Regions from separate parts of the Ruegeria sp. HKCCA5763 genome, predicted to be linked through region 1. Evidence: riboswitches for the same ligand, from Rfam matches in the RefSeq annotation. Region 1 holds a riboswitch; each other region holds the start of a gene.
What was found. Region 1 has a riboswitch for cobalamin ahead of GOV89_RS11535 (DUF1636 domain-containing protein). Riboswitches for the same ligand answer to the same signal wherever they lie in the genome.
Positions count from the first base shown of each region.

Region 2: it holds a riboswitch for cobalamin, as region 1 does, so the genes downstream of both, GOV89_RS12375 (DUF1636 domain-containing protein) here and GOV89_RS11535 (DUF1636 domain-containing protein) in region 1, are expected to answer to the same signal.
Region 3: it holds a riboswitch for cobalamin, as region 1 does, so the genes downstream of both, GOV89_RS16680 (hypothetical protein) here and GOV89_RS11535 (DUF1636 domain-containing protein) in region 1, are expected to answer to the same signal.
Region 4: it holds a riboswitch for cobalamin, as region 1 does, so the genes downstream of both, GOV89_RS11605 (DUF4198 domain-containing protein) here and GOV89_RS11535 (DUF1636 domain-containing protein) in region 1, are expected to answer to the same signal.

Region 1 is NZ_WQGF01000005.1:299,680-307,549, forward strand. Features, by position in the region: gene cobN (cobaltochelatase subunit CobN) at 1-1,989, opposite strand, end outside; gene cobW (cobalamin biosynthesis protein CobW) at 1,993-3,048, opposite strand; gene GOV89_RS11535 (DUF1636 domain-containing protein) at 3,050-3,433, opposite strand; cobalamin riboswitch at 3,518-3,735, opposite strand; partial or broken gene GOV89_RS11540 (NAD(P)-dependent oxidoreductase) at 3,861-4,838, shown strand; gene GOV89_RS11545 (SLC13 family permease) at 4,919-6,775, opposite strand; gene GOV89_RS11550 (hypothetical protein) at 7,448-7,870, shown strand, end outside.
Region 2 is NZ_WQGF01000006.1:191,460-199,329, reverse strand. Features, by position in the region: gene GOV89_RS12395 (LysR family transcriptional regulator) at 1-778, shown strand, start outside; gene GOV89_RS12390 (iron ABC transporter permease) at 781-1,791, opposite strand; gene GOV89_RS12385 (ABC transporter substrate-binding protein) at 1,793-2,743, opposite strand; gene GOV89_RS12380 (ABC transporter ATP-binding protein) at 2,756-3,532, opposite strand; gene GOV89_RS12375 (DUF1636 domain-containing protein) at 3,529-3,885, opposite strand; cobalamin riboswitch at 4,124-4,322, opposite strand; gene GOV89_RS12370 (D-lyxose/D-mannose family sugar isomerase) at 4,422-5,087, opposite strand; gene GOV89_RS12365 (carbohydrate kinase) at 5,103-6,029, opposite strand; gene GOV89_RS22850 (ROK family protein) at 6,069-7,049, opposite strand; partial or broken gene GOV89_RS22845 (GH1 family beta-glucosidase) at 7,095-7,870, opposite strand, start outside.
Region 3 is NZ_WQGF01000010.1:46,993-54,862, forward strand. Features, by position in the region: gene nudC (NAD(+) diphosphatase) at 1-330, opposite strand, end outside; gene GOV89_RS16660 (bifunctional 2',3'-cyclic-nucleotide 2'-phosphodiesterase/3'-nucleotidase) at 529-2,382, shown strand; RNA gene ffs (signal recognition particle sRNA small type) at 2,422-2,520, shown strand; gene rsgA (ribosome small subunit-dependent GTPase A) at 2,679-3,707, shown strand; gene GOV89_RS16675 (hypothetical protein) at 3,744-4,601, opposite strand; cobalamin riboswitch at 4,734-4,956, shown strand; gene GOV89_RS16680 (hypothetical protein) at 5,047-5,454, shown strand; gene GOV89_RS16685 (protein-tyrosine phosphatase family protein) at 5,457-5,957, opposite strand; gene GOV89_RS16690 (DNA polymerase III subunit gamma/tau) at 6,130-7,870, shown strand, end outside.
Region 4 is NZ_WQGF01000006.1:5,988-13,857, reverse strand. Features, by position in the region: gene GOV89_RS11625 (carbohydrate ABC transporter permease) at 1-279, opposite strand, end outside; gene GOV89_RS11620 (carbohydrate ABC transporter permease) at 279-1,511, opposite strand; gene GOV89_RS11615 (ABC transporter substrate-binding protein) at 1,569-2,924, opposite strand; gene GOV89_RS11610 (LacI family DNA-binding transcriptional regulator) at 2,921-4,081, opposite strand; cobalamin riboswitch at 4,342-4,545, shown strand; gene GOV89_RS11605 (DUF4198 domain-containing protein) at 4,674-5,459, shown strand; gene cbiM (cobalt transporter CbiM) at 5,465-6,076, shown strand; gene GOV89_RS11595 (cobalt ABC transporter permease) at 6,073-6,654, shown strand; gene cbiQ (cobalt ECF transporter T component CbiQ) at 6,654-7,436, shown strand; gene GOV89_RS11585 (energy-coupling factor ABC transporter ATP-binding protein) at 7,433-7,870, shown strand, end outside.

The sequences.
Region 1 (7,870 bases):
GACAAAGCGGTCGATCCGGGTGATCGCCTCGGATGTGCAGGTGGCTTGATCGAGGCCAAGATCGTTTTCCAGCCCGATGGCCTGCGCTTCGTCACGGATATCTTCTTGCAAACGGTCGCGGCGCTTGGGGTCTAACCCGTCTGCGTTAGAGAACTCATCCAGCAGCGACTCCAACCGCACCATCCGGTCCGGCGTCCCGCTTTCCTTCATTGGTGGTGGGATATGGCCCAGCGTGACGGCTCCGATCCGACGCTTGGCCTGCGCGGCTTCGCCGGGGTCGTTGACGATAAAGGGGTAGATCACTGGCAGGTCGCGGATCAGCGCTTCGGGCCAGCAATCGGCAGACAGGGCCACAGACTTACCCGGCAACCACTCCAGAGTGCCATGCGCACCGATATGGATCAGCGCGTCAGCACCAAGACCTTTGCGCAACCACAGATAAAAGGCGACATAGCTGTGACGTGGCGTGCGCGACAGGTCGTGATAATCGTCATCGCGCAGTTCCGATGTACCGCGTTCGGGTTGCAACGCGACCAGAGCTTGACCACGGCGCAGTGCTGTGAAGTGTAACGCGCCATCTGCAAAGGCCGGATCGTCTTCGCATTTGCCCCAAACCGTTTGAAGGTCGGCTTGCAATTGCTCGGGCAGATCGGTCAGCGCGTGCAAATATTCTTCCAGCGGCCAAGAAATGCGGGCGTCCAACAGTGTTTCAGCAATCGGCTCTTCTGGCGTGGTGTCATAGCCTTCGTTGTGGAGATCGGACAGCATCGCCTCGGCAGATGCCAGCGCGTCCAAGCCCACCGCATGGGCCATCTGCCAGTCTTTGCCGGGATAGGTCGACAGCACCAACGCTGGGATCTGATCCGCCTTCGGTTTGTCGTTCAGGCGCAGCCAGCCTGATACCCGGTCGATAATGGCTTCGATCCGTTCGGCCTCGGCCCGGTGGGCAAAGCGGGAGTATTCCAGATGAGGATCGCGTTTGCCCGGTTCCTTGAATGAAGCGATGCCCGCCGAAATCCGCCCGTCTACCTCGGGCAAGACAACATGCATGGCAAGGTCGGCAGGGGAGAGACCGCGTTCCGCCTCAGCCCAGGCTTTGCGGCGCGAGGTGGCCAGAGCGACCTGAAACACCGGCACATTGGCGGCATCCAGCGGAGACGTGCCCGACGCGCCTTTGCCCGAAAAGGACGTTGCGTTGATGATGGCAGCGGGGGTCAACGCCTCAAGCGTCTCGCGCAACCAATCGGCAGCAGTTGGCGCTTTGAGCGAAGGTGCGAACAGGCCCACTGCCGCAAATCCGCGCGCACGCAAACTGCGGATCAGAGCTGCGACTGGGGCAGTGTCGGCCGACGTCAGATATGCGCGGTAAAACGTGACGACGATACGTTTTGCGTCGCCTTCGAACGCGGTATCCGTTGGGATTACACCACGATCCGGGCACCATGCGCCGCATTCAGGCAGGGTCTTTGCGCCCATCACCGGCCCGGCATAAAGCCCTGCTGCCAAGGCCATCTGGGCCAATGCGGCTTGCGCTGCGACCTCACCACCGGTGTCACACAGATGGGCCAAACGGCGCAGCGTTGAAACGGGCAGAGTGGAATAGTCATCCAGCCGCGTATCCTCTCGCCCGTCCGCGGGCAGAACGGCAAGCGCGATGCCCTTAGCATGCGCCAGCGCCAGAACCTGTTGCAAGCCGTAGGACCAGTAAGGCACGCCGCCAATCAGGCGGATCAGAATGCCCTTGGCGCCGTCCAACGTTTGTTCGACATAGGTGTCGACGGACAGAGGGTGTTTGAGGGCGGTCAAATTGGCCAATCGAAGTGTTGGCATTCGTCCCTCGGCCCCGCCGCCACGATGCCAACCCGCCGCGAAAGCGCCTAGGTCGCTGTCCGAGAAGGACAAGACAACCAAATCCGCCGGGCTTTGGCCCAGATCGGTTGGGGTCTCGGTTTCCTCGAGCCCGTTGCTTTCGCGGAAGACGACGTGCATGGTTTACTCGGCAGCCTCGGTGACGCCTGCAAGGATTCCGCGGATTTCGGCCTCTTTGATGTCGTCATGCTCGGCGATAACGACCAGACGCGAACGGCGCTCTTCCTCCGGTCCCCATGGGCGGTCATATTGGTGACGGACACGTGCGCCCACAGCCTGAACCAGCAGGCGCATGGGTTTGCCCTGAACGGCGGCATAACCTTTGACACGCAGGATGTTCAGCTCTGACGCCAGACGTTCGATCTTGGCGACCAGATCGGCTGGGTCGGTTTGTTCCGGCAACTCGACGATGATGCTTTCGAAATCGTCATGTTCATGATCGTGGTGACCGTCGTGGTGCGACGGGCGCGCATCCATGTCGTCCTCGGCTGCGGCTTCCAGACCCAGTACAACGCGGACATCCACGACGCCCTCGGCGACTTCGACAACAGGCAGGGGGCGTGGGGCTTCGGCGGCGATCACCTCTTTGGCCTTGGCCACACCTTCGGGTCCTGCAAGATCAGGCTTGGTCAACAGGATGATGTCGGCGCACGAGATCTGATCCTCGAACACTTCGGACAGGGGCGTTTCGTGATCGATCGAGTCATCAGCTAGGCGCTGGGCATCCACAGCTTCGACATTCGGGGCAAAGCGACCGGCGGCGACGGCCTCGGCATCGGCCAGAGCGATCACGCCATCGACAGTGATCTTTGAGCGGATATCCGGCCAGTCGAACGCCTTCAACAACGGTTTTGGCAGGGCGAGGCCAGAGGTTTCGATCAGGATATGCTCGGGGCGCGGTTCCAGCGCCATCAGCGCCTCGATGGTCGGGATGAAGTCATCCGCGACGGTGCAGCAGATGCAACCGTTTGCCAACTCCATGATGTTTTCCGCAGGGCAATCCGGGATGGCGCAGGATTTCAGGATATCGCCATCCACGCCCACATCGCCAAACTCGTTGACGACGACGGCCAGACGTTTGCCCTGAGGGTTCTGCATCAGGTGTTTGACCAGCGTTGTTTTTCCCGAGCCCAGAAAGCCGGTGATCACGGTGACGGGAAGTTTTTCGAGATTCGACATGTCAGGCTCCAATCGGGGGAATGCGCGAGGCGCAGTTTTTGCGGAAATGTTCAGGGCGTTCGCGCCATTTCACCAGGCCATCTTCGGTAGCCAGATACTTGGTCGCGCCGTCGATGATCACATCGACATGGTCCACTTCGTTCAGGTTCTCGTAAACGAAGGTCCAGCGATCGGGACCGCCGCGCAGCACGATAGAACAGCCCTGATCGCAGTTCGAAAGGCATTCAACAGGTTTCAGGGTGATGCCGTCGGGCAATTCGGCTTGTTCCAAGGCCTGGTGCAGCAATGTGCCGGGGCGTTGCGCATCGTTTTCGACGGGCAGCCCGCGGCGGCAGGTCGTGCAGACCAGAAGCTCGACCGGTGTGGTCTCAGTCGTGTCTCTCATCCCCCCAAATCCTCTTCGCGGGGGACGGGGTTTCAAGCGGGCCACGTGTCGCAACATGGACCCGACACCGGAACACCCCGCCCGGTTTCAACTTCGGGTGCTGGCAGGTCTCCCGGCTTGCGGATGTCAGAGACCTGGTACGTCAGGGTCCTCTGTCGGATGTCCCGCCTTCCCGGCCTTGGCCAGTGGCATTGGGCACCCTCTCCGGTCACGGTCGCGGGGGCGGCTGCGTTTGGCGGAAGATCCGTTGACGCATTCCCTTTTCATCGGCTCTTGCCGACACCAACGAATGGGTCATGCGGCACCGCTGGCCCGCTTGTCAAGCGCGTTGCGCGTAACATCAGGGTGTGGGTGTGAAAAGCGACCTGTGGTTGTCGTTGGGCGGCATGAATGGTCAGATAAATCCGTGATCGCATGACGGGTACAAGCCAGCAGGGAGAGGCGACATATGAAAGTAGGATTCATCGGGTTGGGAAACGTTGGCGGCAAGCTTTCGGGTTCCTTGCTGCGAAACGGGATTGATCTGATAGTGCATGATCTGAACGCGGATCTGGTGGGCGAGTTCGTCGCCCTTGGCGCAAAGGCAGCCGAAGGTCCGGCACAGTTGATGCGCGATTGCGATGCCGTCATCACCTGCTTGCCATCGCCTGCGGCATCAGATGCGGTCATGCAAGAGATGCTGCCCGAAGTGGGCCCCGGCAAAATCTGGATGGAGATGTCGACAACCGATGAGGCCGAGGTCAAGCGTTTGGGGGCCGAGGTGATCGAACGCGGAGGCGCGGCAGTGGACTGCCCGGTTTCGGGCGGGTGCCACCGGGCGGCCACCGGCAATATCTCGATCTTCGCGGGATGTGATCGTGCGACTTTTGAGCGAATTCTGCCGTTTCTGACCACCATGGGGCGGCGTGTTTTGCACACTGGTGAATTGGGCTCTGCCTCGGTTCTGAAGGTGATGACCAACTATCTGGCCACGGCCAACCTGATCACCTGCGCCGAAGCGCTGGTCACGGCAAAGGCTGCCGGGATGGATCTGAACACAACATACGAGGCGATAAAAATCTCGTCCGGTACGTCCTTTGTGCATGAAACGGAAAGTCAGGTCATCCTGAACGGATCGCGCGATATTTCTTTCACTATGGACTTGGTGAAAAAGGACATTGGTCTGTTTCAAGAGGTCGCTGACCGCGCCGGGGTGCCTCTGGAAATGAACCCGGTCATGATCAAGATTTTTGAAGATGGCATTGCCCGGTATGGGGATCGCGAGCTGTCGCCGAATATCATCAAACGACTGGAAGAGGCGACAGGCCTGGACATCACAGCCCCCGGTTTCCCGCCGGAGATGGAAGATGATGAACCGGAAGAGCCAGGGTACGAGGTTGTTCCGCAAGGGCGAGGTCCGGCGTAAAGGTCCAGCCTGGGCTTTCCAGTGAGGTGTCATTGGCAGTCGGGGTTGGTCAGCCCATAAATCCGGCCCCGATTGCTACGCTAGTACAGGACGTTGATCATCACCAACGAAACGATCAGGAACAAAGCAGTCATAATGCCGCCCGAGCGTACGAAATCCATGACCTTGTACCCGGCCGGACCCATGATCAGTGCGTTGACCTGATGGGTCGGGATGATGAAGCTGTTCGAGGTTGATATGGCGACTGTGAGTGCAAAGACTGCTGGGTTGCCTCCTGCAGCCACGGCAATTGATACGGCCAGTGGTACGAGCAGAACGGTGGCGCCAACGTTCGACATGACCAATGAAAACGCTGTTGCCAGAACGGCAATGCCTGCTTGAAGCGACCAAAGTGGCCAGCCGTCAAGAATGACCATGATTTGCTGTGCGATCCATGCGGCTGTGCCGGTGTTCTGCACGGCCTGTCCCAAAGGTATGAGGCAGGCGAGCAGGAAGACGGTGTTCCATCCAACGGCACGATAGGCCTCATCCACGCTAAGCACGCGGGTCAACATCATTCCGGCTGCCCCGGTCAGAAGACACAGCGAAAGGCGCACGTCCGTGAACAGGATTAGGGACAATGAAATGGCAAAAAAGGCAAGGGCCCACCCGACCTTCTGCGGCCTCAGTTCATCCTGTGGAAAATCGGTTGTCACCACAACGAAATCGGGATCGCGCGTGATCCGCATAAGGTTGTCCCAACGGGTATGCGCAACAAGCATGTCCCCGGCATGGAACTTTTCAAGCCCTATCTGAGTGGATTCGTGATCTTCAGTCTCAACGTGGCTGAGCGTTTCTTCCCCTCGGTGAATGGCAAGCAGCGACATGCCATAAGTCTTGCGGAACAAAAGCTCACGCGGGCATTTCCCGATCAGTTTGCTGTCCGGGGTGATAACCACTTCGGCCACGCCGGCATTGGTGGGGGCGAACTCTTCAACAAAAATGTCCAGATCAGGAAGAACGGTCAAACCGTATTTCGTGGCAAATTCCTGAACCTCAGAACGTCGTCCGACAATAGCCAGCCGACAAGGGGCCGCGATTTCTGCGGTCAGAACCTGAACCATCGAGGTTTTACCGCGATAGAAAGTTGAAATGATGTACAGGTGGCTCTCGTGGTTGATATCGGCAAGAATTTTTCCCACCAGCGGGCTTTCCGCGGGCACAACAACTTCGAATACATCTGCCTTTAGCCCGTAGACCCTCTGCAAATACTCCTGTGTGCCCTGACCGGTGCCAGTGTTGTCTTCCCCTTCCGCTTCGGGAAGAACCCAGCGCCCCAGCAACAGAAAATACCCGATGCCGGTCAGGATCAATACCGCACCGATCGGCGTTACCGAGAACAATCCGAACGGTTGCATTTTCTGAGAGACCGGCAATCCGTCATTTGCTGTCTGGATCAGATCATTAAGCAAGATCAGCGGTGAAGACCCCACCATCGTCATCGTGCCGCCCAGAATCGCACAGAACCCCATCGGCATAAGCAGGCGCGACAGAGGTATTCCAGATCGCGAGGATATCCGGCTGACAACCGGCAGAAACAATGCGGCCGCGCCCACGTTCTGCATGAAAGACGAAATGACGCCAACGGTTCCGGATATGATCGGCAGAACCCGGTTTTCCGACTTGCCGCCATATTTCAAAATAGCAGCCGCAACCTTGTTCATGATGCCAGTTTTGTCCAGTCCAGCGCCAACAATCATGACCGCAATGATCGAGATAACTGCGTTTGACGCGAATCCATCAAACAGACGCGGCACATCCGCCAGATTCTCAAGGCCGGGCGCGTAGCTTAGCAAGCCGACAAGAACCAAAACCAATATTGCGGAAAGATCAATTCTGACGATCTCGGACACAAACAGGAAAACAGTGAAAGCGAGAAGGGCGCAAACGACCCCCATCTCGAAGGTAAATGCTATGTATTCCACAATTCGTCCAGATATTTTGGCTTCTCTTGCATTAGTCCTTAGTCCATTCCGTTCGCGTTGTCATGAAATTTCGTTTTAGACCGAATGAGGGACATAATATTTCGCACTGGGTTGGGTGTGTTTGGTGGCGATGACTGTCTTCTTCGAATGCGCGGCAACACGCTACCAGACCCGATATCTCAGCTTCTGACATGTGCTATAGGGTCGAACGGCTTCAGGCTGGATGGCCCGGAATGCTCTCTATAAAGCCCGATCATAAACGCCACCCGAAGGTGCTATATGTGCCAGTTGACTTCAAAGTGACGTTGGTGTCAGGCTTTCACAACACGAACTCGGGCAAAGACTTGATAGTTAAGGTAGTTTGACATCTCACGGCACTGTTATCTGCATATTGGCGCGCCTAAGACTGGAACGACGTCAATTCAAACACTTCTTCTGGACAATAGAGATTGGTTTAATCACCACGGGCTGTTCGTTCCGAGTGCAGGGCAGAACACGAATGGCGCACACCACCAGCTTGTGCGTGCGATATCTGGATTGCCAGCGCGGACAGATTTGTCCGGGTTAATTCAAAGCCTAACCGCAGAGATAACGGGCGCAGGCTTCCCAGATCTCCTAATTTCTTCAGAGACAATGTTTGTGATTATGCGCGAACCGCTTTGCTTGGAACGAATTAAGAACTATTTTGAGGATTTGGGTTATAGAATAACATGTATTCTTTTTTTGCGTCACCCTGCCACTGGATTAGACTCGGCGTATTCGCAAATGGTTTCCGCCTTTCAACGCTTTGATAGTTTCCGCGAATTTGCAGATCGACGGTCTTTGCAATTTACTAGACTGCCCTTATGGGGCTCATTCAATAGGTTTCCTGAAATCGAAGTGAGAGTGCTGCCTTACACTAGGGAAGTGAAGTGTGAAGGAGTCGCAAAACGTTTTTTGCAAGAGCTGGGAATCACGGACTTTGGCGCGGCGGCATCCGAGCAGCGTCTTAATGTCGGCGCCGGGCCGAGAGAGGTACACTTTAAGAAATGGGTGCGATTCAATTGCGCTGAAGCAGGAGATACGATT
Region 2 (7,870 bases), on a different contig from region 1:
AAAAGAACTGGAAGACCGGCTTGGTCATCCGCTGTTTGAACGCCGGGGCCGCAAGCTGCATCTCACCGAAGCCGGACATATCGCTCTGGACCACGCCGATGCGATTTTTGCGACAGGTCAGGAACTTGTGGCAACCTTGCAGGACGCGGGGAATACGCGGCAAGCTCTTAGGGTTGGGGCACAGTCCACCCTTTCTCGCAACTTTCAGATTCGTTTTTTGCGGCCCATTTTGGCGCGCGCAGACGTCGAGGTTATTTTAAGGTCCGGTAGCCCAAGCGAGTTGCTGGAGGGGCTCGAAACGCTGAATTTCGACCTGGTCTTGATGAACCACGAACCCGCAAGCGACAGTTTGACCAGCTTTGTCACTCATCATTTGGCCGAACAACCGGTGAGCATCGTCGGAACCCCCGATCGTCTGAAACCGACACGTTCAATAAGGGATCTATTGGAAGAACAACCCTTCATCCTGCCCACAACGAACAACAGTGTCCGCACGGCTTTTGATGCCATGGCCAGCCGCATGTCGGTGCGCCCTCAGGTGGCAGCCGAGGTGGACGACATGGCGATGATGCGGCTGCTTGCACGGGAGGATATCGGGCTGGCTCTGGTGGCTCCGATCGTTGTTCAGGATGAGTTGATTTCGGGTCGTCTGGTCGAGGCGCAAGAGCACCCGAAAATCAAGGAAAACTTCCACGCGATCACGTTCAAACGCCGGTTCCCGAACCCTTTGGTGCAAGAGCTCTTGTCGCATGGATCGGACACGCAGGACGGTCTCTGAGGTCAGTCACCACGCGCGGATTTGAACAGGTACAGGAAAACAAAAAGAGACCCGATAGACGTTGTCACGATACCCACGGGCAGTTCCTGTGGGGCCAAGAGCAGGCGGGACAGAATATCCGACAGCGTCAGCAGAATCGCCCCTACGATGGCCGAGGTAATCAGCAGGTTTCGGTGCAGCGTACCAGCAATGCCGCGCGCAATATGAGGCACCATCAGCCCAACAAATCCGATGACACCAGCCACGGACACAAAACTGGCCGTAGCCAACGCAGCCACAAAGAACATTCGGAATCGAAGACCCTGGACGGGAATTCCCAGTGACGACGCAGTGAAATCTCCGGTCAAAAGGGCATCCAGCCAGCGACTGCGATAAAGCGCGTAGCTTAGGATCAGGGCAAGCCCGGTCAGGACCAGTGGAAAGGTCTGCCATCGGGCAAGACCCAATCCGCCCAGCATCCAGAAGATAACCGAATGCGCCGCACGACTGTCGCCGGAAAAAATCAAATAATTTGTAATCGCGGAAAACAGGAAAGACACAGCCAAACCGGCCAGGATCAGCTTTTCCGGCGCACTTGTGCGCAAACCCTGAACCAGAGCCAGAACAATGCCAGAGGCTATTAGCCCCCCGCAAAACGCCGCCAAAGGCAGGGTCCAGACCCCCAGCACATCGCCAGTGACCGTTATGACAAGAACGGCCCCAGCCGCCGCCCCCGAGGACAGGCCAAAAAGGAACGGATCGGCCAGATCGTTGCGCGTGGTTGTTTGCAAAACCACGCCAACTACGCCCAGCCCTGCGCCGATCACAGCGGCGAACAAGGCTCGGGGGAGGCGAAGGTCGAAAACGATCCGATGCACCGGGGACATTTCACCTTCTGTCAGGCCGGTCCCCAAGCCAATGGCGGTAAAGACCTCGGCCATTGGGATCGAGGTTGTGCCATAGATCGTAGACAGCAGCAAAAGGGCGGTCAGAATGACCGCCCCCAGCAAGATCGATCGGCCCAAATGGACCATGTCAGTTGGTCTCCGGATGCATCGCATTGGCCATCTTTTCAATGGCTTCAATATTTGCCGGTCCGGGTGTCAATTCCTCGTAACGCAGGCCGATCCAGCGCGCGTTCTTGACTGCATCGGTTTGTGACATGACAGGATGATCTTTCAGAAACTGGAAGGTATCTTCTGCACCATTTCCTGTTTGATAGTCCAGTAGCACCAGGAATTCCGGGTTTGCGGCTGCCACGGTTTCCCAAGAGGTGCGACCCCAGCTGGTATCCATGTCATGTGTGACGTTTACACCCCCCGCAGCGGCAATCATGGCGTCCGGGATGGCGAATTTACCTGCGGTAAAAGGCGCATCTGCCGGCCCGTCCAGCAGGAAAACACGAGGTTTATCCAGATCGGCGGTTTTTGCCTCAAGGGCATCCAACTGGACTTTCCAGCCCAAGACAAGGTCTTCCGCCTTAGCCTCGACACCCATCACCTGGCCCAAACGCAGGACGTCGTCAAACAGCAGATCCATGCTGGCTTCGGGGCGGTCTTTGTTCAGGTGCACGCAGCTTTCGGTCAAGACCATGGTCTTGATGCCAAAGGGTTCCAGCGTGTCTGGGGTCACTTCGCCACCTGGCTGCATTCCGTAATACCAACCAGCGAAAAACATATCGGGTTCGACAGAGACAAGGTTTTCAACTGTAGGATATTTCGGAGCCAACTCGGGGATGTCGCCGCGCTGTGCATCAAAATCCGGGCTGGTCTTGTACCAGCCTGTGATGCCGGTCAGGCCGACGATCTTGTCTTGCAGACCCAAAGCAAACGCCATGTCAGTCATGTTCATGTCGTGAACAACGAGCCGTTCTGGCGTTGTTTCAAAAACCAGTGGCTCGCCGCAATTGTCCACTGTAATGGCATCCGCGGCTGCGCCGCTTGCCAGGCCAGTGAACACAGCCACAGGCCAGAGTTTCTGCATCATTGTAAGCTCCTGTTATGATGACAGTTTACGTTTTCGAATATCCAGAGCAGGGATCATGCGGCCCTCATGCTGGAAACACAGATAATCCACTCCAAACGTGTCGCGGACACGATCCGTTGTCAGAACATCGTTGACAGGGCCAAACCCTGTCAGACGTGTTGATTTCATTAACGCCACATGAGTGGCAAATTCCGGGATCATGACCAGATCGTGGACGATCATGACAACCGTCACGCCCAATTCAGCGACCAAAGACAACATGTGCCCCTTGGCATCCGGGTCTAGGTGATTGGTCGGCTCGTCCAGAAACAACAGAGACGGGTTTTGAGCCAGCGCACGTGCGATATGCGCCCGTTGCCTCTCACCCCCCGATAGCTGACCCATAGGTTTGCGGGAAAGGTGCATTAAACCCGTTGTTTCCAAAACCCGGTCAAGATCTTCCCTGTGCTCAGACGCGGACTTGTCAGCCTTGATCGGAATTTGGCCAAGTGCAACATAGTCGTGCAATCGCAACCGACTATCCGGCATTTCCTGTTGGCCAACCACAGCGATCGTCCGCGCGCGTTCATGGGCCGACAAGGTGCGCAGGCTTTGACCTTTTATCTGCACATCACCCAGCGCAATACGTTCGATTCCGCAAAGCAGCTTGAGCAGCGTAGTCTTCCCAGCCCCATTCGGTCCCGCAATCGCCAGAATTGATCCTTCTTCCAAGCCAAAGGACACATCCTGAAGCAGCACATCACCGTTCAAGGCATAATATTCTAGGTTTTCGACAGCCAGGAAACTCATGACGGCCTCTGCGATGGCAAGGCAGGCATGCGCGACAAGGTTTTGGTGAACAGTGTTAGCGGGCGGTCAGTTGCGTTTGTCCAACCATCGGAACTGAGCTGATATTGCCCGGCGAATTCCACCACTGCATCCAGATCCTGTTCCGAAACGATGTCACCAAACAAATACTGCGCCTTGCCCGGTGCCTGAAAACCGACGGTGGTTGGCCGGTCGCAGCCCGCCATGCACGCGACCTCCCGGATTGCAAACCCTTCGGGCAGTTTTCGCGCCAATGCGCCACTCACTTGATCGGTGGACATCGCGCCTGTGCATGTCGTGCATACAAGTAGGAAATGATCTGCAGTTTTCGTCATTGTGCGCACCGGTTACCGCTGATCAAACTACAATACAATGTTATAACATTACTATTTTGAGAATCGCGATCTTTTCGCGAGGCCACAGCACAATAGGTATTGGGGTTGAGGATAAAGCTATCAGTCACCTGTTGCATTGTCCGCTCTGCTTGAAACCAAGCGCGGACAGAAGGTGCCAAAAATGGAAACACGCGAAAACCGTGCCATCAAAGCCTCCTTCCAGGACGCCCCGCCCCGGGTTGGTTAAACATCGGATGGCAGGTCTCCTGACTTGCGGGTCAAAGCTTGGCCCACCTTCCCAACCCTTTCGGGGTCAGTGGCGCAGTGGCGTCGCTCTCCGCTTACAGTTGCGGGGGCAGTCACGGACTTGGCGCAATACAGCGCCGCACCGTATTCCCATTTTCATCCCTTTCGGAACCATCCAACTCAGCTAGGCTGGCGGTGCTGGACTTGTCAAGAAGGAGAAGCAGTCGAGCCGATCCAAAACATCTGGGCGCGGCTCACATTCACGTTGGCCGGTTCTAGCCTGGTTGATATCAATAGTCGGAAACCAACAAGAAGTCCGGCGCAGCGTCTTCTTCGATCTGTGAAAACCGAGGGATGGAATCTTCGAAGACATTATCCGTACGGTCATCATTCACAGTCGAAACCTCTCCAATAAGGCAATCGCCGTGTTCTGCCCAGAATGCGTGCCAGACACCCGGCATAAGGGTCACGCTTTGCCCCGGTTTCAGCCGCAAATGCTCACCTGGTTGCAACGTAACAGGGCAGGCATCGCTGGGTACCGTCACTGGCGTGTTCCGGTCGATGCCCCCGTCAGGGTCAGATGCGTAAATCTCCAGCACCAGATCACCCCCGCCGCGATTGATGATGTCCTCGGCCTTTACGATGTGACGATGCATCGGAGACAGTTGTTTATCTTTCGAGATCAGCAATTTTTCCGCATACAACATCCCGCGACCTGATTTCAGATCATTCACCTCACCATTGCGCAGAGTGAAGAGGAACAGGCCGAGTTCGTCAAACCGACCCTGAGCGTAATCGGTGATGTCCCAGCCCAGCCCCCGACTGCGGATCGTTTCAGCTACAGGACTTCGCATCTGATCGGGCGACCAATCGGCAAAAGGTGGTAACACGGCTCCAAAGGATTGTATGAAAGCCTGCGCTTCGGACTTGATGCGGTTAATTTCGGATCGTTTCATTGGTTTTTCCAAGAATTAAAGCTCATGCGCCCAGGGCGGCTCGGCCCCGGCACGGGATACGGTTACAGCGGCGACTTCGGCTCCCAGTTCCATGGCCGCGCGCAACGCTTCTGGGGTCAGGTTTCGCACGCCTTGTTTGGTCAGTTTCTCAGCACGGCTGAGTGCGGTGAGCACACCAGCATTGAACGTATCGCCGGCACCGATCGTGTCTACGACCTGCACCTGTTTCACCGGCACCGAAACCTTTGATCCATCTGCCAGATACCCATGTGCGCCATCACCGCCCCGGGTCACTATCAGGGCCGTTGGCCCGGCCTGCAACAACAACGCGGCTTTCGCCGACTCGGGCTCGGTACCGGGAATGATCCAGTCCAGATCCTCGTCGGAAACTTTGACGATATCGGATTGCGCGATCATGTGGTTCAGGCGTGTTCGAAACCGGGCCTGATCCTCGATGAAGCCCGGACGGATGTTCGGATCCAGCATCACCGCACGTTCGCCACCATGACGCTTCAACAATGACGCGTAGGCATCCGCGCAGGGCTCACACGCCACACTAATACCCCCTAGATACAAAGCAGAGACTGCTGGAAGCTGATCTGGCATATCTTCCGGCGTCAACATACGCCCAGCCGTGTTTTCATCGACAAAGCTGTAGGTTGCGTGCCCATCTTGAAGTTGAACAAAGGCAAGTGTGCTGGGGCGATCCGAGACGATCACATGCGATGTATCAACGTGACTGGCGTTTAATGCGGTGATCAACTGCTGGCCGAACATGTCCGTTGAAATGCCCGTCAGCATCCCCACAGATACGCCTAGACGCCCCATGGCGACTGCTGTATTCAGGATCGCCCCGCCGGTATGCGGAACAAAGCCGTGCGCACCGAAAACTGTCGGCTCGGCGATCATATCAATCAGGGCTTCCCCGCAACACAAGATCATTCGACAGTCCTTTCCTGGAGTTCTTGTGGGGCACGTCGCTTAACGCTTGAGGGCGTTCTTGCAAAAGTTGTTTGCACCAATGATGCCAAATTCGGCTTGTTCTGAGACGTACAGGTTCAATGACTTTCGCAACTCACTAAAACGTCCACCGCCGTTGAACGCATCCTTAAAGTCCTGATCAAAGAGCCAACGGTTTTTCTCGGCGACGCCGCCCACAAGAAATACCCCACCGGCAGGCATCAGAGTAACTGCCATGTCGCCCATAAGTGCGCCCAGATGCGTGGTGAACATCTGCGCTGTTTTGACTGCGATGGGGTCCGAGGCATCGCGGGCTTCGGCCAAAATCTCTTTGGCAGAGCGCAATGAAGGCTGTGCGTTTCCAGCCGCCAATCCAACGGCTTGATACAGGATGGGCAAGCCCGTTCCGCTGAGGAACATTTCCGCTTCCAGAGCCAGGCTGTTCCCGAAAAAGCATTCAGGTGCAATTCGGCGGGCTGCTTCAAAGATCTCTACCTCGTCGCGGTGACGCGGATACAGTCCCACGTGGCCGCCTTCGCCGGAAACCGTGTGATAATGCCCTTCAGAAAACAACAAAGCTCCGACACCAAGCCCAGTGCCGGGGCCAACCACCAAACGCGTGCCCACAGGCGGTTTCGCCTGACCTTGCAAAACCGAAACTTCGTTCTGTTTGACGTCAGCAACTGACCAAGCTGCCGCTGTGAAGTCATTAATAACAAAAGTATGCTCCGCCCCGGTCGCCTGCGCCAGTTCAACCTCGGACAAGTCCAGATTAGCGTTTGTAAGACGGATGACTCCGTTTCTTACAGGACCAGCCCCAGCAGCAACGACCGCCTGAGGATTTGTGCCAACCTCATCTCGCAGAGAGTGAAATGCGTTCAGCAGATCGTCCAATGTGCCCGTAGGGTGCTTGCGCAGGTCCGTTAGCTCGCCATTTGTCACAACGCCAAGACGGGTGTTTGTTCCGCCAATGTCTGCAACCAAATTCCAGTGTTCATGCACAGAACCAGATGGTTGCGCTAACGGAAGAGAGACGTTCTGCCCCTCTGAAAGGGCGGATTTCAGCGCCGCGAACGACGCTTTGGGCGTTCTTTCCAGAGTTTCAAAATCCACGTCCACCAGTCCAAACCTTTTCTCGTACCCGAAGGCCCATTCGTAATTGTCCAGCAGAGACCAGACAAAATAGCCTTTAACCGGAACACCTTGTGCCAAAGCGTCCAGCACGGCTGCAAGGTGTGTATCAAGATATTCGATACGGTCCTCATCCCGCACGCGCTCTGCGCTCGCCATTCCGTTTTCGGTGATATAGATTGGTAGCCCGCCCGTATAGTCCTTCTGTGCTCGAATAAGAAATCGGGTCAGGGCGGAAGGGTCAATTTCCCACCCCATCTGCGTTTTTGGCAGTGGTCCGGGAACATCGGTCAAACTGGGCCACGCGGTATCGCTCGGGGCAATCAACTTTCGGGTGTAGTAGTTCAACCCGCACCAATCGACCTGAGTCCCAATCGTTTCAAAATCGTCCTGCCAACCAGATGGCAAGTGTGGCTCAAGCCCATCCAACACCAGTTTGGGGTACTGTTTCTTGAAGACGCCACCAAGAAAGAACCGATTGTAAATCGCATCATACCGGTCCGCAGCAAGCCGCGCCTCGACGCTGTCATCGGCCGGGTCTGCCCATTCGAGGTTGAACACCGCGCCCAGATTGCTCATCCCAAGACTACGCATGGCCTGAATGGCGCGACCATGCGCCAGCAAAACGTGATGCATCGCGCGGGCCGTTGCGCGGATGTCGCGCAGGCCCGGGGCGTGATGACCTTCGAAAT
Region 3 (7,870 bases), on a different contig from region 1:
GAACTCCCCTAGTCCGGTCAGGTCCAGACCTTCTGCCGTCCAGGCAGAGATATCCACGGCAAACAAAGGCGCATCTTCGGCGGTCAAACCCAAAAAGACCGGGGCCTCAACTATGCCTTCGGGGCCGTCACTGACCAACGGATGCGTCATCGGCAGCAAAACAAGCTGATCCAACCCATCACCTTCCACCAGAACTTTGCCGCGCCACACCATCATGCATTGCGTGGCCGGGTTGTTTGTCGCTTCTTCCAGAAGTTCAGCGCTCCCGCGAATATGGGCCGCCCGATCCAGGCCCGAGCCGCCAAACGTCACCTGCTCTGCGTGTTTCATTGGGTTTCCTTTTGGTTCGGGGCACAGGGCTGCCATGTCACAGCCTGCGTTGCAATGGCAATTCAATCCTTTGCGCTACACATCGCCGCCGTCGAAAAGCCGCATGACGGCCTCGGAAAAATCATTTAAGTTACGCTCTGTGCTATTTAATCAATAACCCTTTTCAAAAGCAGACTATCCGAAGTGAAGCAAAACCCATTGAAGCAGGTACGCCCCGCGAAAAACTACGGGCGTGTTCGCATTCTGGCAACGACTGACCTGCATATGCACCTGACAGGTTTTGACTATTACACAGACACCCAGGACCCGACGCTTGGGTTAACGCGCACCGCCAGCCTGATCCGAAACGCCCGTCAACAAGCCCATGACGCGTTGGTCCTTTTGGTGGACAACGGAGATTCTATTCAGGGTACACCTCTGGGCGAATGGGCTGTTCGTAACGACACACCGCATCCGATGATGCAGGCGTTCGCGGCGCTTGGTTACGACGCCATCGGCCTTGGAAACCATGATTTTGGCTTTGGGCTGCCAACCTTGGACGACATCCTCGCACAAGCGCCATGCCCGGTTTTGTGCAGCAACTTGCTTCGCTCGGGCGGCAATCAGATCTGGCATAGCCATGCAATCCTGGACCGAACCGTATCTGTGAACGGCACCGAGACACCCATTCGCATCGGCCTTATTTCTGGTCTTCCCCCCCAGACCGTCCGCTGGGAAGAACATCACCTGAACGGAGAGGTAACAGCCAGCGGTATCTTCTCAACCGCGCGCGACCTGACTGGGCTTCTGCGCAATCAAGGGTGTGATCTGATAGTGATGTTGGCCCATTCAGGCCTGGGTCCGGCGGATGCTTCTGAAGGCATGGAAAACGCCGTCATCCCCCTGGCAGCTATAGATGGAATCGACGCAATTGTCGCCGGGCACACTCACTTGACCTTTCCAGGCGGCGGCCACGGCGACGCCTCGTATCTCGATCAGGAAAAAGGGTTGATACATGAAACACCGGTTGTCATGGCCGGTTCCGCGGGGTCGTATCTTGGCGTAATCGATCTGGTTGTTACACCTCGGCCAGATGCCGGGTTCAGCGTTACGGATTGCCACGTTGAACTGCACCCTGTCTGTGAAAATGGCGCTGAGGTCGATGAAGACGATGACTTGGTGCGCCTTGTTGCCAATGCCCATCGTCAAACCCGTCGCGCAGTGGCCAAACCTGTGGCGCACGTGGCTGACACCATGCACAGCTATTTCAGCTTCTGCGCACCAGATCGCGGGCTGGCCCTGGTTGCCGCGGCACAGGCTGCAGCTCTGCGTCCTTTCCTGCATGGATCCGCCCCGGGCGAATTACCGCTTTTGTCAGTCGTGGCTCCCGGTAAAAGCGGCGGCCGCGCAGGCCCCAGGCACTTTACGGATGTTCCGGCAGGAGAAATATGCCTGCGCCATGTTGCGGATCTGTATCCGTTTCCCAACGAATTGCGTGCCATCCAGATCAGCGGCGCAGATGTGCTGGACTGGCTTGAAATGTCGGCAAGCATGTTCAACCAGCTTGCCTGTGATGTCGAAACGGATCTGATCAACCCCAAACGCGCCGGGTACAATTTCGACGTCATCTTTGGCCTGACCTATAAAATTGATCCGTCGCAACCAGCGCGCTTCAACGCCGAGGGGCGCATGATCGATCCTGCTAACAGACGGATTCGCGACCTGAAATACGCAGGCCAGCCGGTTCTTCCTGAACAGAGATTAGTGCTGGCCAGCAACAATTACCGCGTCAGCGGTGGTGGGCATTTCCCCGCCGCTTCCACGGCCCAACGCATCAATCTGCCGTCGCTGGACATCAAGGATTTGGTGCGGGATTACCTGTCCGATCGCCTTCCGCCTGATCCAATCGCGCAGCAACCTTATCCTTTTGTGCTGGCACCCCAAACAGGTACACAATCCGTGCTTCGAACCGGTCCGGGTGCGTTAAAACACATTAACGAATTGCGCCCGTTCAAAGCCAGACTGCTGGAATCAGATTCCAATGGGTTCGAACGTATTCGCCTGACATTCTGACGGGTTGTCTTTTGCCCACACCTTCCCTATATCCAGACTCGAGAGGTTGGCGCGGGCGAGCGCCTCGCCAACCTGGTCAGGTCCGGAAGGAAGCAGCCACAACGAGCCCCGCTTGGGTCGATGTCCAACCTCTCACTTCATGAACCTTAGCCACAGGAGGGCTTTATGATTGTAACAAAAACCCTTCGGGCAGCGCGGTTCTGATCTCACACTACTTGCTGACTGCCTGAACACATGACCCGGGGATGCGCGATCGCCATCCGTTGGGATTGCTGTTTCTGACAACAGGCAGACCAATGAATTCTTCACTTTCGGACCTTGGATGGTCCTCTCACTTTGCCGCGCAACACGCGGCTCATCCTTCGTGCACGCCTTTTCGCATCGCTTCCGTTCATAGGGACCGCCTGATCGGGCTGAATCCGCAGGGCGAATCTCCATTGCTGACCCTTGATCAATCGACCGGCAGCTATGCCGTCGGAGACTGGGTTCTCACGGACGACGACAATCGCGTGCAACATCTACTCGACCGGCGCAGCCTGTTGCACCGGCGCGCCGCCGGTACAGGCGCTGCGACGCAACTGATCGCTGCCAATGTCGATGTGCTGTTCATCGTCAGTTCGTGCAACGCTGATTTCAACCTGCCCCGGCTAGAGCGTTATCTGGCACTTGCACATCAGGCAGGATGTTACCCGGTTGTTGTCCTGACAAAGGCTGACCAATCGGATGACCCCAATCGTTTCTCGGAACAGGTGCAGGCTCTGGACCCGTTTCTGACAGTTCTGGCGATCAACGCGCTAGACCTAACGGAATTGGAAAAGGTCTTATCCTGGTGCCCCAAAGGCCAGACCGGAGCACTGGTTGGGTCGTCAGGCGTTGGCAAGACGACATTGTCCAACGGCTTGACCGATCAGGATTTGGCGACGTCAGGTATTCGCGAGAACGACGCTCGCGGTCGGCACACAACCACGGCGCGCGCGTTACACCGGATGCGCAACGGCGGCTGGCTGATTGATACGCCTGGAATGCGCGCATTGCGTCTGCTTGAAGCTCAGGACGGTATCGACGAGGTGTTCTCGGACCTCGCCGAACTTGGCCTGAACTGCCGTTTTTCAGATTGTCAGCACGAATCCGAACCAGGCTGTGCTGTACAGCGGGCGATCAAACAAGGCGTGCTTGACCCTGCCCGCTTGGATCGATGGCGAAAGCTTCGGCGCGAAGATCAGCGCAACTCGGAAACCGTCGCCCAATCCCGGGCACGGGACAAAGCGTTCGGTAAGATGGTGCGGGGTGTCATGAAGGATCGAAAACTGCATAAAGGGCGTTAAGCGAAAAATACTCGGTAATTCAAAAGTCGAGCCTGATCACGCGATCAGGCTCGGCCAAACTGCCGCATTACGCCGAGCAAAAGCTCCGATATGGCCAATCTCTGACAATCCGAAGTCATCAGACCTAAGCAGGTGCCGCTTAGCCTCGGCGCCATAAAGGTCGGCAAGCCGCCAGACAGCTTCGGGCGGGACCATCTGGTCGTCCTCGAAAGTGAACAAATCCACGGGTCTACCGGAGCCGTCCCAACGCGCCTCAGGAAGGTTTTGTCCGATTTCAGGTACATAATTCAAAGGAGCCGTGCACCATTCGCGCCATTGCCAGTAGACCGAGCCCGGCAAGTCCGCACCAAACCCGATCGCATTTCCCGGCAGATAGCCAAGTGCTTTGACCAGTACCGGTGCGTGTCCATACCAGAAAACACCGGCCAATCCACGGTAAGGCCATGGGTGATCACTGAGGGTTACGAGCCCCGAACACACGCAAATCATCCGATCGATTTGGTCGATGTCGGGCTGAACAGGCCCCAGCATCGCACCAACGGAATGACCAATGGTCCATTGCTGCGCATCAGGATAACGCCTGCGCATTTCCGCCCGCGCCGCTGGCATGTCGATCAAAGCCCAATCCGCCATTGTTGCACGCGCATCCTTCATACGGCCGGTCAGAGAATGCCCGAAATCCCGGTAGTCATAGGTCAGACACGCCATACCCCGCTCGGCCGCTAGCCACTGTGCGAAGTGGCGATAATAGTCGCGCGGCACACCCGTTGCACTATTCAGCACAACCACGGTTTCAGGCTCTGACAGCGGTCGGTACAACCGTGCTGCAAGGGTCGTGGACCCGGATGGGAAAAGGAAATCTTCAGCCAACACCGTCTGCTCTGCGTCCAACATGATCCCTGACCCTGCACTGAAAAACTGAATTGCTTGGCTTCAATATTTTAAACACTAAAGAGGAACGTTCCCCCCATCCAGCATGACCACACGTCGGGGTAAAAGATCAGCTTGACTCGGAACCGGATCAGACGCTAGCGATTGTGTGATGGTTCCTGTCCCCCACAAGGGGTCGGGATGAAAAGGGAACACGGTGCGGTTCAGTCTGGTCATCCGGGCGCAAACCAAATCCGCGACTGCCCCCGCAACTGTAAGCGGTGAGCGATGCCAAAACACCACTGGCCCCTAGGGCTGGGAAGGTCGGCAAAGCCATGACCCGCAAGTCAGGAGACCTGCCATCGGAACTGAAACCGAAACTCGGGCGGGGTGTCCGGGCAGGTCCTGACAGCACGTTGCCGTCCCACCTGACCCAACTCTCCTGCCCACCACGCGCGGAGGGCGCAGGATGATCTGGAAGACGAAGACGCATGAATACAGTGCAACGGTGTGTCAGCGGACGGGCAAAACCTGCCCTGCCCTGGCGCGGCTGGCACGCTCAATTTCCGAGGCGATGAAGCAGGCCACAGCCGCCACAAGCGACGGGTTCGAGTTTGAAGGTGGCAGTGAATTGTCACATTGCACGCAAGGATGCCACGCAACTTTCCGAGCGCAATCAGACAGAATTCGCATCTTTTGCGATACACAGCCTGAAGCAGAGCCGCAGGACCTGAACGCTTACGCCGATCTGATCTTTGGAAACACGTTCAGCGCCTTGCCATCCGGCATCATTACAGACCCACCCTGCGCGATGATCGAGGTTGCAAAGCTGCGGCCTCGCAAACCCGTGCACGCGCCTGAACAGATTTCGGCCTAAGACTATACGACTTGAGCCTGAAAATTCTGTGCTGCCCAGGCCAATTGGGCGTCTGTTTCCACGGCACAAGGACGCAGCGCCCGCAAACGCTCCAGGGCTTTGTCTGGCTGTTCGCCGCATTCGACCATCAGCCGCAGAACAACCATTCCCGACCTGCCGCAGCCGCCCCGACAATGCACCAGTACCCGCCCTCCACCCGTCAAAGCATGCCGGGCGGCCGCGCTGATCGAGGGCCACGCCTCTTCAACTGCAGGCGTAGGGGCGCCAAAGTCTTCGATCGGCAGATGCACCCACCGGCTGGCGCGGCTTTGGATATCGCTGCCGAATTCCTGCGCCCCGTTTTGGAGCATCTCGACGTCCGTTGTCATTGAAACAACCAGCCCCGGCTTCCATGCGGCAATCGTATCCAGATCCCTTTCATAATCCCCGCCCCGTCCGGGCATCGATGTCAGGGCAAGTGTACCCCCCGCGACTTGCAGGGCATAGATAACCAGTTGCGACATAAACCAGTGTCCTCCACCAAGAACTCTTAACGAAAATGCACCATAAATTTTGTTGGACCAGCTTAGTGCGAATCCGGTCAGAATCTAAATCAAAAATCATCGCGCCTCGCAGTGGACGCGGAAGGCAGCGACCACTACGCTGAGCCGAAGCACCGAATCCGACCGAGAAAACATGACCGACACGCCCAGCCCCGCCTATCAGGTTCTCGCCCGCAAATATCGCCCGGAAACCTTTGCCGATCTGGTGGGTCAGGATGCCATGGTGCGCACCCTGAAAAACGCGTTCGAAGCGGACCGGATTGCGCAGGCTTTCATCATGACCGGCATTCGCGGCACCGGAAAAACCACCACCGCACGGATCATCGCCAAGGGTATGAACTGTATCGGGCCCGACGGTAATGGCGGCCCGACGACCGAACCTTGCGGCCAATGCGAACACTGCGTGGCGATCATGGAAGGCCGCCACGTCGATGTGATGGAGATGGACGCCGCCAGCCGAACTGGCGTGAACGATATTCGCGAGATTATCGACAGTGTCCGCTATCGCGCCGCCAGCGCGCGTTACAAGATATACATCATCGATGAGGTCCACATGCTTTCGACCAGCGCTTTCAACGCGCTGCTCAAGACGCTTGAGGAACCGCCCGAGCATGTGAAGTTCATCTTTGCAACCACTGAAATCCGCAAGGTGCCGGTCACAGTTCTGTCCCGCTGCCAGCGCTTTGACCTGCGCCGGATCGAACCCGAGGATATGATCGGCCTTCTGCAAAAGATCGCGTCAGCGGAAGGCGCTGAGATCGCAGAAGATGCGCTGGCGCTGATCACGCGCTCCGCGGAAGGGTCTGCAAGGGATGCAACCTCGCTGCTGGACCAGGCGATATCGCACGGGGCGGGTGAAACCACTGCCGAACAGGTTCGCGCAATGCTGGGCCTTGCGGACCGTGGCCGCGTTCTGGACCTCATGGACATGATCCTGCGGGGCGACGCCGCAGGCGCACTGACAGAACTCAGCGGCCAATACGCAGAAGGTGCTGACCCATTGGCTGTCTTGCGCGATCTGGCTGAGATCACACATTGGGTGTCCGTCGTGAAGATCACGCCAGACGCCGCCGAAGACCCAACCGTTTCTCCGGACGAACGGAGCCGTGGCCAACACATGGCAGAGGCCCTGCCGATGCGCGTTCTGACCCGGATGTGGCAGATGTTGCTGAAAGCGCTCGAAGAAGTCTCGGCCGCGCCCAATGCCATGATGGCCGCTGAGATGGCCGTTATCCGCCTGACCCATGTTGCTGATCTGCCCAGCCCTGAAGAACTGGTCAAACGGCTGCAGGACGCCCCGCCGCCTCCGGCAGGTGGACCTAGCGGCGGCACCTTGATGTCTCGGCAGGGTGCAACACCCGCGCAGGCCAGCGCCACCCCCGCATCCACATACGCCTCGGCCCCACGTGGTTCAAGCGGCGCGCCGGTTGCCGCATTGGCACAGGATGCTCAGACGGCCCTGGCCCGGTACCCGACCTTTGAGCACGTGGTCGAACTGATCCGCGCCAACCGCGACGTGAAGCTTCTGGTTGAAGTGGAAAACGGCGTGCGACTTGTGTCTTATCAGCCCGGTCGGATCGAGTTCACCCCAGCCACGAATGCAACGACAGACCTTGCGCCCCGGCTGGGCTCTGCCCTGCAACGCTGGACCGGAAACCGGTGGGCTGTCTCGATCGTCTCGAACGGGGATACGCCGACAATTGCCGAAGTGCGAGATGAGGCCGAGCTGGCCTTGAAGGCCGAAGCTGAAAAGCATCCTCTGGTTCAGGCGGTGCTGGCGCAATTCCCCAAGGCAAAGATCACAAAGATCGAGACGCCGGAACAACGCGCCGCCCAGGTCGAGACCGAAGCGCTTCCTGAAGTTGAAGATGAGT
Region 4 (7,870 bases), on a different contig from region 1:
GCTTGCCTGCAGCGTCGTATCCGGACCAATCAGAACGGGACCCAAACCGCTTAGGCAAGACAAACCCAGCAGCACAGAGATCGCCAAACGCGCCGGAGCATGACGCGCCGGAAACGCAACATAGGTAAGACCTGCCACCGCGCCCCAGATCAGGCTCAACCCCACCTGCGGGCGAAACGCTGCGCCCGTGGCGAAGGACATGGTGACGGAAACGGTGGTTGAAATGATGACCAACCAGAGTGCGCCCAGAACCGGGCCAGTGATGAAACCTTTGCGCATCACAAACCCTCCTCACGGCTGATGAAGCGGAAGAAGACAAAGCTGAAGGCGATCAGGCACAGCAGGATGACCACGGCCACCGCCGCGCCTGCCCCGATGTTTGAGATCGCAAACGCCTGCTCATAGACATTCACAGTCAGTGTGCGGGTACCCGCATTACCACCGGTCAGCAGGAAAATGTCGTCGAACTTGTTGAACGTCCAGATAAAGCGCAGAAGGAACAGTACCGACAGGATGCCCAACAATTGCGGGATGCTCAGCAACCAGAACTTCTGGAAGGGCGACGCTCCATCCATATCAGCGGCTTCATACATGCTGCTATCAATGGATTGCATCCGCGCCAGAATGAACAGGAAAGACAGCGGGAAATAGCGCCAGATTTCGAACACCGTGACCATGATCAGTGCCAGAGGGCGTTCGCCGAAAAAGTTGATCGGCGCACTGGTCAGACCCATCTGGATCAAGAGCGCATTGGCTGAACCCGAAAACGGATCAAACAGCGTGACCCAGGTAAAGGCCACCGCAATGACAGGAGCGACATAGGGAAACAAGTAAAGGCCCCGGATGACCCCCTGCCCTTTGAAGCTCTTGTTCAGCAAAAGCGCTGCAAACAGGCCCATAACCAAGGCGCCAATGGTCCCGAACACCGTGTAAAACAACGTTACCCAAAGCACGCCCCAGAACTCAGCTCCGTCAAAGACGCGAGCATAGTTTTCGAGGCTGAATTCAAAGTTGGTCAGAACGTTCGGTCCACTACCAGTCAAACGCGGTTCTGACGCTTCGACCACGTCTTCAAAGGCATCGGGATCGCCGTCGACGGCAACAGGAATGCGGATACGCTCACGCTGGCCCCCTTCCAGAGTGCCGAAGTCACAAAACAGGTCCTGCCCGTCCAAAACGCAGGGGGCGGCAACGTCCCCCGCAACGACACCGTCGGGCAGAACGTCACTAAGGGTGACGCCGTCGATTGCGATCTCCTGACTGGAGTTGCGCAGACGGTATTCAATCCGCAGATCGTCGCCCGATCCGCGCAGGCTTTCACGCACAACCGGTGCGGGTGGGCGGAGATCGGACAGGGTAAATGGCTTGAAGCTGATCCAGAAGATTGCCAGCAAAGGCAAGATCACCACAAGCGATACGCTGATCACGGTCGGAGCCAGCAGCGTCCAGGCCAGACGCGCCTCGCGTTTGGCTAACGCCCCGGTTCCGGTCGGTGGGGTGGCCGAAGTCATGGGGTACCTCGAAGGGTTAAGTGCAGCGGCGCGCACGCCGCTGCAGATGCCACTTGATTACTGAACCTTCGCCAGTTCTTCGTTCATGGCTGCAACCGCTGCGGCTGCGTCGATCTCGTCATCAATGTACTGACGTACAACACGATTGATGGCCTGAGAGTTGATCATTTTCGACGCCAGCGCCAATTGACCCTCGGCTACGCCCCAACGCTGCGCCACGTCCAGACCACCGACGATCTCATCGATCATCGCCTGTTCATACAACTCGCCCAGAGGGGCCTTACGGTCGACACCGACAGGCAGTTCCGCCCAGGCTTCAGAGAATGCAGTCGGATTGTCTGCATTACCACGGCGCACGGGGAACTTACCCTCAGGCGCAATGGCCAGCGTCTGGGTATAGCCGTCATCCATGGCAAACCTTACGAATTCCATGGCCGCGTCGGTGTCCGCATCATTGGTGATACCGAAATACCGCACGTCGCCCCAGGCCGCGCCATCGGGGTTCGACGGGCCCGACAATTTGGTCACGATACCGGTCTTGCTGGCCAGATCGCGCGATGTCGGGTCGTCGTTGATGGTCGGAGGGGCGCTGTCCCGCAGACCGGCCAGTTCATCAAGAATGAAAGGCGACCAGATGATCATCGCGGCTTTACCGTCGAAATACAGCTCACGCGATTGCTTCCAGAAAAGTTCACCCGGAGGCGAGGCTTTGGAAATGGCCTTGTAGAAATCCAAAACCTCGGTGGTCTTGGCCTCATCAAGCGGCTGGAAGCCATCGGGGCCAACCGGGCTGACGCCGTTTGCCAGGAATACATGCTCCAGCACCTGGCTCATGAAGTTCTCGTCAACTTTTGTGGCCGAGACAAAGCCATACATTTCTGGCGGGTTGTGCAGCGCCTCAAGTGCGGCCTGAATATCTGCAAAACTGTCGGGCGCTTCCAGACCGGCCTCTTCAAAAAGGTCCTTCCGGTACACAACCATTTGCGTCCAGCCATCCACCGGAACCGAGGCGGTTTCACCATTGAACGCAGCCATGCCCAAAGCACCCGGAGCGAAAGTATCAGCGCCCAGTTCTTCGATCACTTCGGTCGCAGCTTCGGTGTCCAGAATGCCAGCTTCGGCCCACGGCAGGGCGTACTGCAACGGGTGGTAGACCACATCTGGCAAGTCACCTGCGGCAAAAGCTGCTGTCGCGCGGGTGCCCAAATCTGTTTCTGTGACAGGGATCACCTCAACGGTCGTGCCGGTCTGCGCCTTGAACTGGTCGGCCATTTCCTGTTGTTTCGCCAGACGCTCGGGCTGCTCTTCGGTCGTCCAGAAACGGATCGTGTCCGCCTGTACCGACATTGCCGTCAGCGCCATTGCCAACGAAGAGCCGAGCATCAGCTTGGCTGCTTTTGGTGTAAGTTTCATGGTCGGTTTCCTCCCCGATTGTCTTCCATGGATCGTTTGATTTTTTTCGCCAACTCGTTCGAGGTCAGCAGCGGCGGTCCGTCAGAGTCGCGTTCAATCAGCACCGCCTGACTGAGTTCGCGCAAAGTTGCGGGTTCTTCTCCTCGGGTCTGACGTATCAGCATCGTAGCAAGGCGTTCACCTGCCCGTTTAGAGTCGACGCTGAACGTCGTTAGCCCGGGGCTGGCGTATTGGCATTCCGGGACCCCGTCATATCCAAGAACCGAGACATCGCGCCCGATCTCAAGGCCAAATTCTGCGCAGACAGAGTAGCTTCCCAGTGCCGCTTGGTCTGTCGCAAATACAATCGCGGTCGGCGGGACAGGAAGACGCAATAAAGCGCGCGCTTCAGCGGCCCCTTCTTCGCGGGTGCGGGCCCCTTCGCGTATCAATTCGGGATCAACTGGCAATCCTGCGTCCCTAAGCCCGTCGACATAGCCATCCCGACGCAGGTGGCTGTAGTTGAACTTTGGATCACTGCCGACAAACCCGATACGGCTGTGACCAAAACGGGCCAGACGTTCGACCGCGTCGCTCATGGCTGTTTCGCCGGAAATATCAAACCACGACGTATCGTCCTGAAACCCGACCTGACCATAGCCAGTCCGCCCATAAAGGATGAACGGCACCTGCAAGTCCTTCAGGTATCCAACGCGCGCATCATCGACTTCGGCTCGCGGCAGTATAAATCCGTCGGCCTTACGTTCTTCAACCAAACGGCCCAGCATGTTCAGCATGTCCTGTTTCGACTTCGCGGTCGAAATTGTCATCGTCCAGTCAGACGCACTGGCAGCTTCACAAGCCCCTGCCAGAAAGTCTTGGAAAAACGGATTGTGCCGATCCGGTTCTTCACTGTTGATGACCATTGCAATGGCACGCACGCGCCCCGTTCGGATGGCCTGAGCGTGGCTGAGCGGGCGATACCCCATCTTGCGCGCCGTCACCTCAACCCGCTTTCGCGTTGATTCTGAGATGTCGGAATACCCATTCAATGCCCGCGACACCGTGCTTTTCGAAAGGCCGAGTTGATCGGCCAGTTCATCAAGCTTCACCCGTCCAGTCGCCGAGGCGCGCCGGGATCGGATTTGTCGCTGTCGCGTGTTGAGATTCGCTGTCATTCCATCATTTTGCGTTTCCGAAACCGGTTTCGGCAATGGAAAAGTCCAATTTTTGTGCGTATTGTAAATTTCTGGTTTCACAAGCCGGGATACTTATGCTTCGGCATCAAATCTGAGGTCACCGCACTGATTGTCAGACAGTGACACTGATCACCTCTATGCACCGAGCCGCAACTACACGGCAGAAACACCTTATTGAAATTCGGTATTGCCCTAAGCGATGCCGCAAACGAGAGTTGACCGTGTACAAGTTTTTCTGCCATCAACGCGCCATGTTCGGTTCCGGGGACTCACCCGGAGGCAATAGGGAATGCAGTGCGGCTTTTTCTTCGCCAATTCTGCAACTGCCCCCGCAACTGTAAGCGGCGAGCGCGGCTGATCGTGCCACTGGGATATGCCCGGGAAGGCCAGCCAAGCGTTTTGACCCGCAAGTCAGGAGACCTGCCGAACATGCGCCCTCGGAATGGGCGTTGATCGTCGGCGACGGGGTGTGCGCCGAAACTGTTTGCCTATTTGAGCAAATGGTTTCGCATTCCCCAATGTCAAAAACCAATGCGTGCCGGGGAAGGCGCGACGTGAGAAGGACTTGTTTGTGAAACACTTTTTGTTGGCGGCAACAGCTGCCATTGCATTGCCTGCGATGGCTCAGGCTCATTTCCTGCTGGAATACACCGAAGATACCATGATTGATCGTCCTGGTGACGTTCCGGTCAAGTTGGTCTTCTGGCATCCGTTTGAAGCCGGGCACGTGATGACCCTGGAAAAGCCAGAAGAATTTTATGTGATCCACAACGGCGAAAAGACCGATTTGTTGGGTACGTTGGAAGAAACCACGTTCGAAGGCCCCGAGAACACGGCCAAGGCCTTTTTGGGCTCGGTTCCAGTGAAACGTTCTGGCGATTACGTCGTGGTAACGGTACCTGCGCCTTATTACGAGGAATCTGAGGATATCTATATCCAGCAGGTCACCAAGGCATATCTGAACCGAAACGAGCTGCCCACCGACTGGGACCAGCCGCAAGGTTTGGCTACCGAAATACTGCCGCTGAACAAGCCCTATAACATCATCGCTGGCTCGACCTTCACGGGACGTGTATTGAGCGAGGGCAACCCAGTGGCTGGCGTAGAGATTGAAATCGAATACATGGCCGCGGAACCCGACTTGGCCGGAAACGGCGCAAAAAACGCAACTGCTTCCCCACTGCCAGGCGGCGCACTGGTCGCAATTTCGGACGAAAACGGCTATTTCACCTTTGGCGTGCCAAAAGCAGGCTACTGGGGTTTCGCAGCGTTGGGTTCGGGCCCGAAGACTGAACATGAAGGCAAAGAACTAAGTCAGGACGCTGTGATCTGGATCCGCGCCTGGGATCTGGAGTAACCCATATGCATATTGTGGACGGAGCCCTTTCGAACCCTGTTGTGATTGGCGGCGCAATCGCGGCAGCAGGCGGGATCGCCATGGGGCTGAAATCGCTGGACCTGGATCGCATTCCCACTGCCGGGGTGTTGTCAGCCAGCTTTTTTGTCGCCTCACTGATCCATGTTCCGATCGGCCCGTCCTCTGTGCATTTGATCCTGAACGGTCTGGCCGGGCTTTTGCTCGGCTGGGCGGCCTTTCCGGCGCTTTTTGTTGGCTTGCTGCTTCAGGCTGTGTTCTTCGGCTTTGGAGGACTGACAGTGCTTGGGATCAACACAGTCAACATCGCCCTTCCGGCGGTGCTTACATGGATAATCTTCGGTCGTCTGATCGCCAAGGGCACGCCTGTTCAAGGAGCAGTTTGGGGCGGCATAGGCGGCGCTTTCTCAATCGCAGCTACGACGGCTTTTGTCGCAGTATCGCTGGCGCTGTCGGGCGACGAATTCCTGCCGGCTGCGAAGCTTGTGTTATTTGCTCACGTCCCTGTCATGGCCGTCGAAGCGGTTCTGACCGGGTTCGCCATTTTACTGGCTCGTCAGGTTAAACCAGAACTCTTTTATAAAGGCGCATCGGCATGAGGCAACTGCTCGTTGTTATTGCGTTGTCACTGATGCCGCTTCCTGCGCTGGCCCACAAAGTTATCGCAGGGGTCTTTCCTGCAGGCGATGCAATCGAAGGCGAATTGGGCTTTTCAAACGGCGATATGGCGCAAAACCAAAAAGTCATCGTGTACGGGCCCGATGGTGCTGAGTTGGGACGAACACTGACCGATACAGATGGTTTCTTCCTTTACACCCCGACCAACCCGGTAGAACACACGTTCAAAGCAGACTTGGGCGCGGGGCATGTGGCAGAAGTCACCATGCCTGCTGCCGATGTCGCGGCGATAATGGGTGTTGAAGCTGACGTGGTCGAAACTGCCGCAATGATTGCCCCTAAGGAAGGTGGGACGCAGGTGACTGTCGCATCATTGACGAACGAAGAACGCGCCGCAATTGCTCAGGCGGTCCGAGACGAAACCCGCCCGCTGCGACGCGAGATTGCCTCCTATCGTGAACACAATGATCTGCAAACGATCCTGGGTGGCATCGGTTACATTATTGGTTTGTTCGGAATCGGCTTTTACATCGCCGCACGCAAGAAGATGACCTCCTGATGGCCCACGCCCTGGAACCCCAGGCCAAGACATTGGCCGAGACTGGTACGGGTGCATCCTTTTGGGTGATCCAAGGCTTGGATCCTCGGATGCGGATCGTGGTGGCGAGTGTTTTTTCCATTGTCACGGTCTCGCTCAGCACCATTCCAGGGCTGATTGCGGCATTGGCTGTTTCTATCGGAGTGCTGCTGATGTCTCGCCTGCCCATTCGCCGAACGCTCAAACGTATGGCGATGATGGACAGCTTTATCATCTTCATGTTGGTACTTTTGCCATTTACCACGCCCGGGGATGCGATGTTCAACTTGTTTGGGTTTCCGGCCAGTTGGCAAGGCCTTTGGAAAGCCACTGAGATTGCGTTGACAGCTAACGCCGTCATATTGTCCCTGATGGTTCTGGTTGGAACGATGGAACCGGTTACGCTTGGCCACGCGTTGCATAAACTGCGCTGTCCCGAAGCACTCGTCCACCTTCTGATGTTTACCATTCGCTACATCGAAGTTTTACGCGAGGAATATATGCGCCTGCGCGCGGCGATGAAGGTCCGTGGGTTTCGACCGGGCACTAATTGGCACACGTATCGCAGCTTTGGCTATCTGGTTGGCATGATGTTGGTCCGCGCCATCGAACGGTCCGAGCGAATCTTAGCAGCGATGAAATGCCGAGGGTTCTCTGGACGGCTTCTCTTGCTGCAGGAATTTAACCTGACCCTGCGCGACTACGTGTTTGCGGCGACTCTATGCATAGTGTGCATTGGGCTTCTTTGTCTGGATTTCGCATGACGATCCTCAAGCTGGAAGACATTCATTTCGCCTATCCCGGTCAAGCACCCGTACTGGACGGCGCCTCGCTTACGCTTGAACCAGGGCAACGCTTGTCGATTGCAGGACCTAACGGAGCAGGGAAATCCACCCTGTTTGGAATTGCGCTTGGTTTGCAAAAGCCAACCTCGGGTAGTGTGATCGCCCTTGGAAAAGATCGGCGCACCGAGGCCGATTTTCACGAGGTTCGCCGCGAGATCGGACTGGTGTTTCAAGACCCTGACGATCAGCTGTTTTGCCCCACTGTGGCAGAAGACATCGCGTTTGGGCCTCTCAATCTAGGGCGCAACAAGGACGACGCTCTCGCCATCGTCGACAGAGTTCTCTCTGATCTAGACTTGATGCACTTGCGTGATCGCATAACACATAAATTGTCGGGGGGCGAAAAGCGTCTT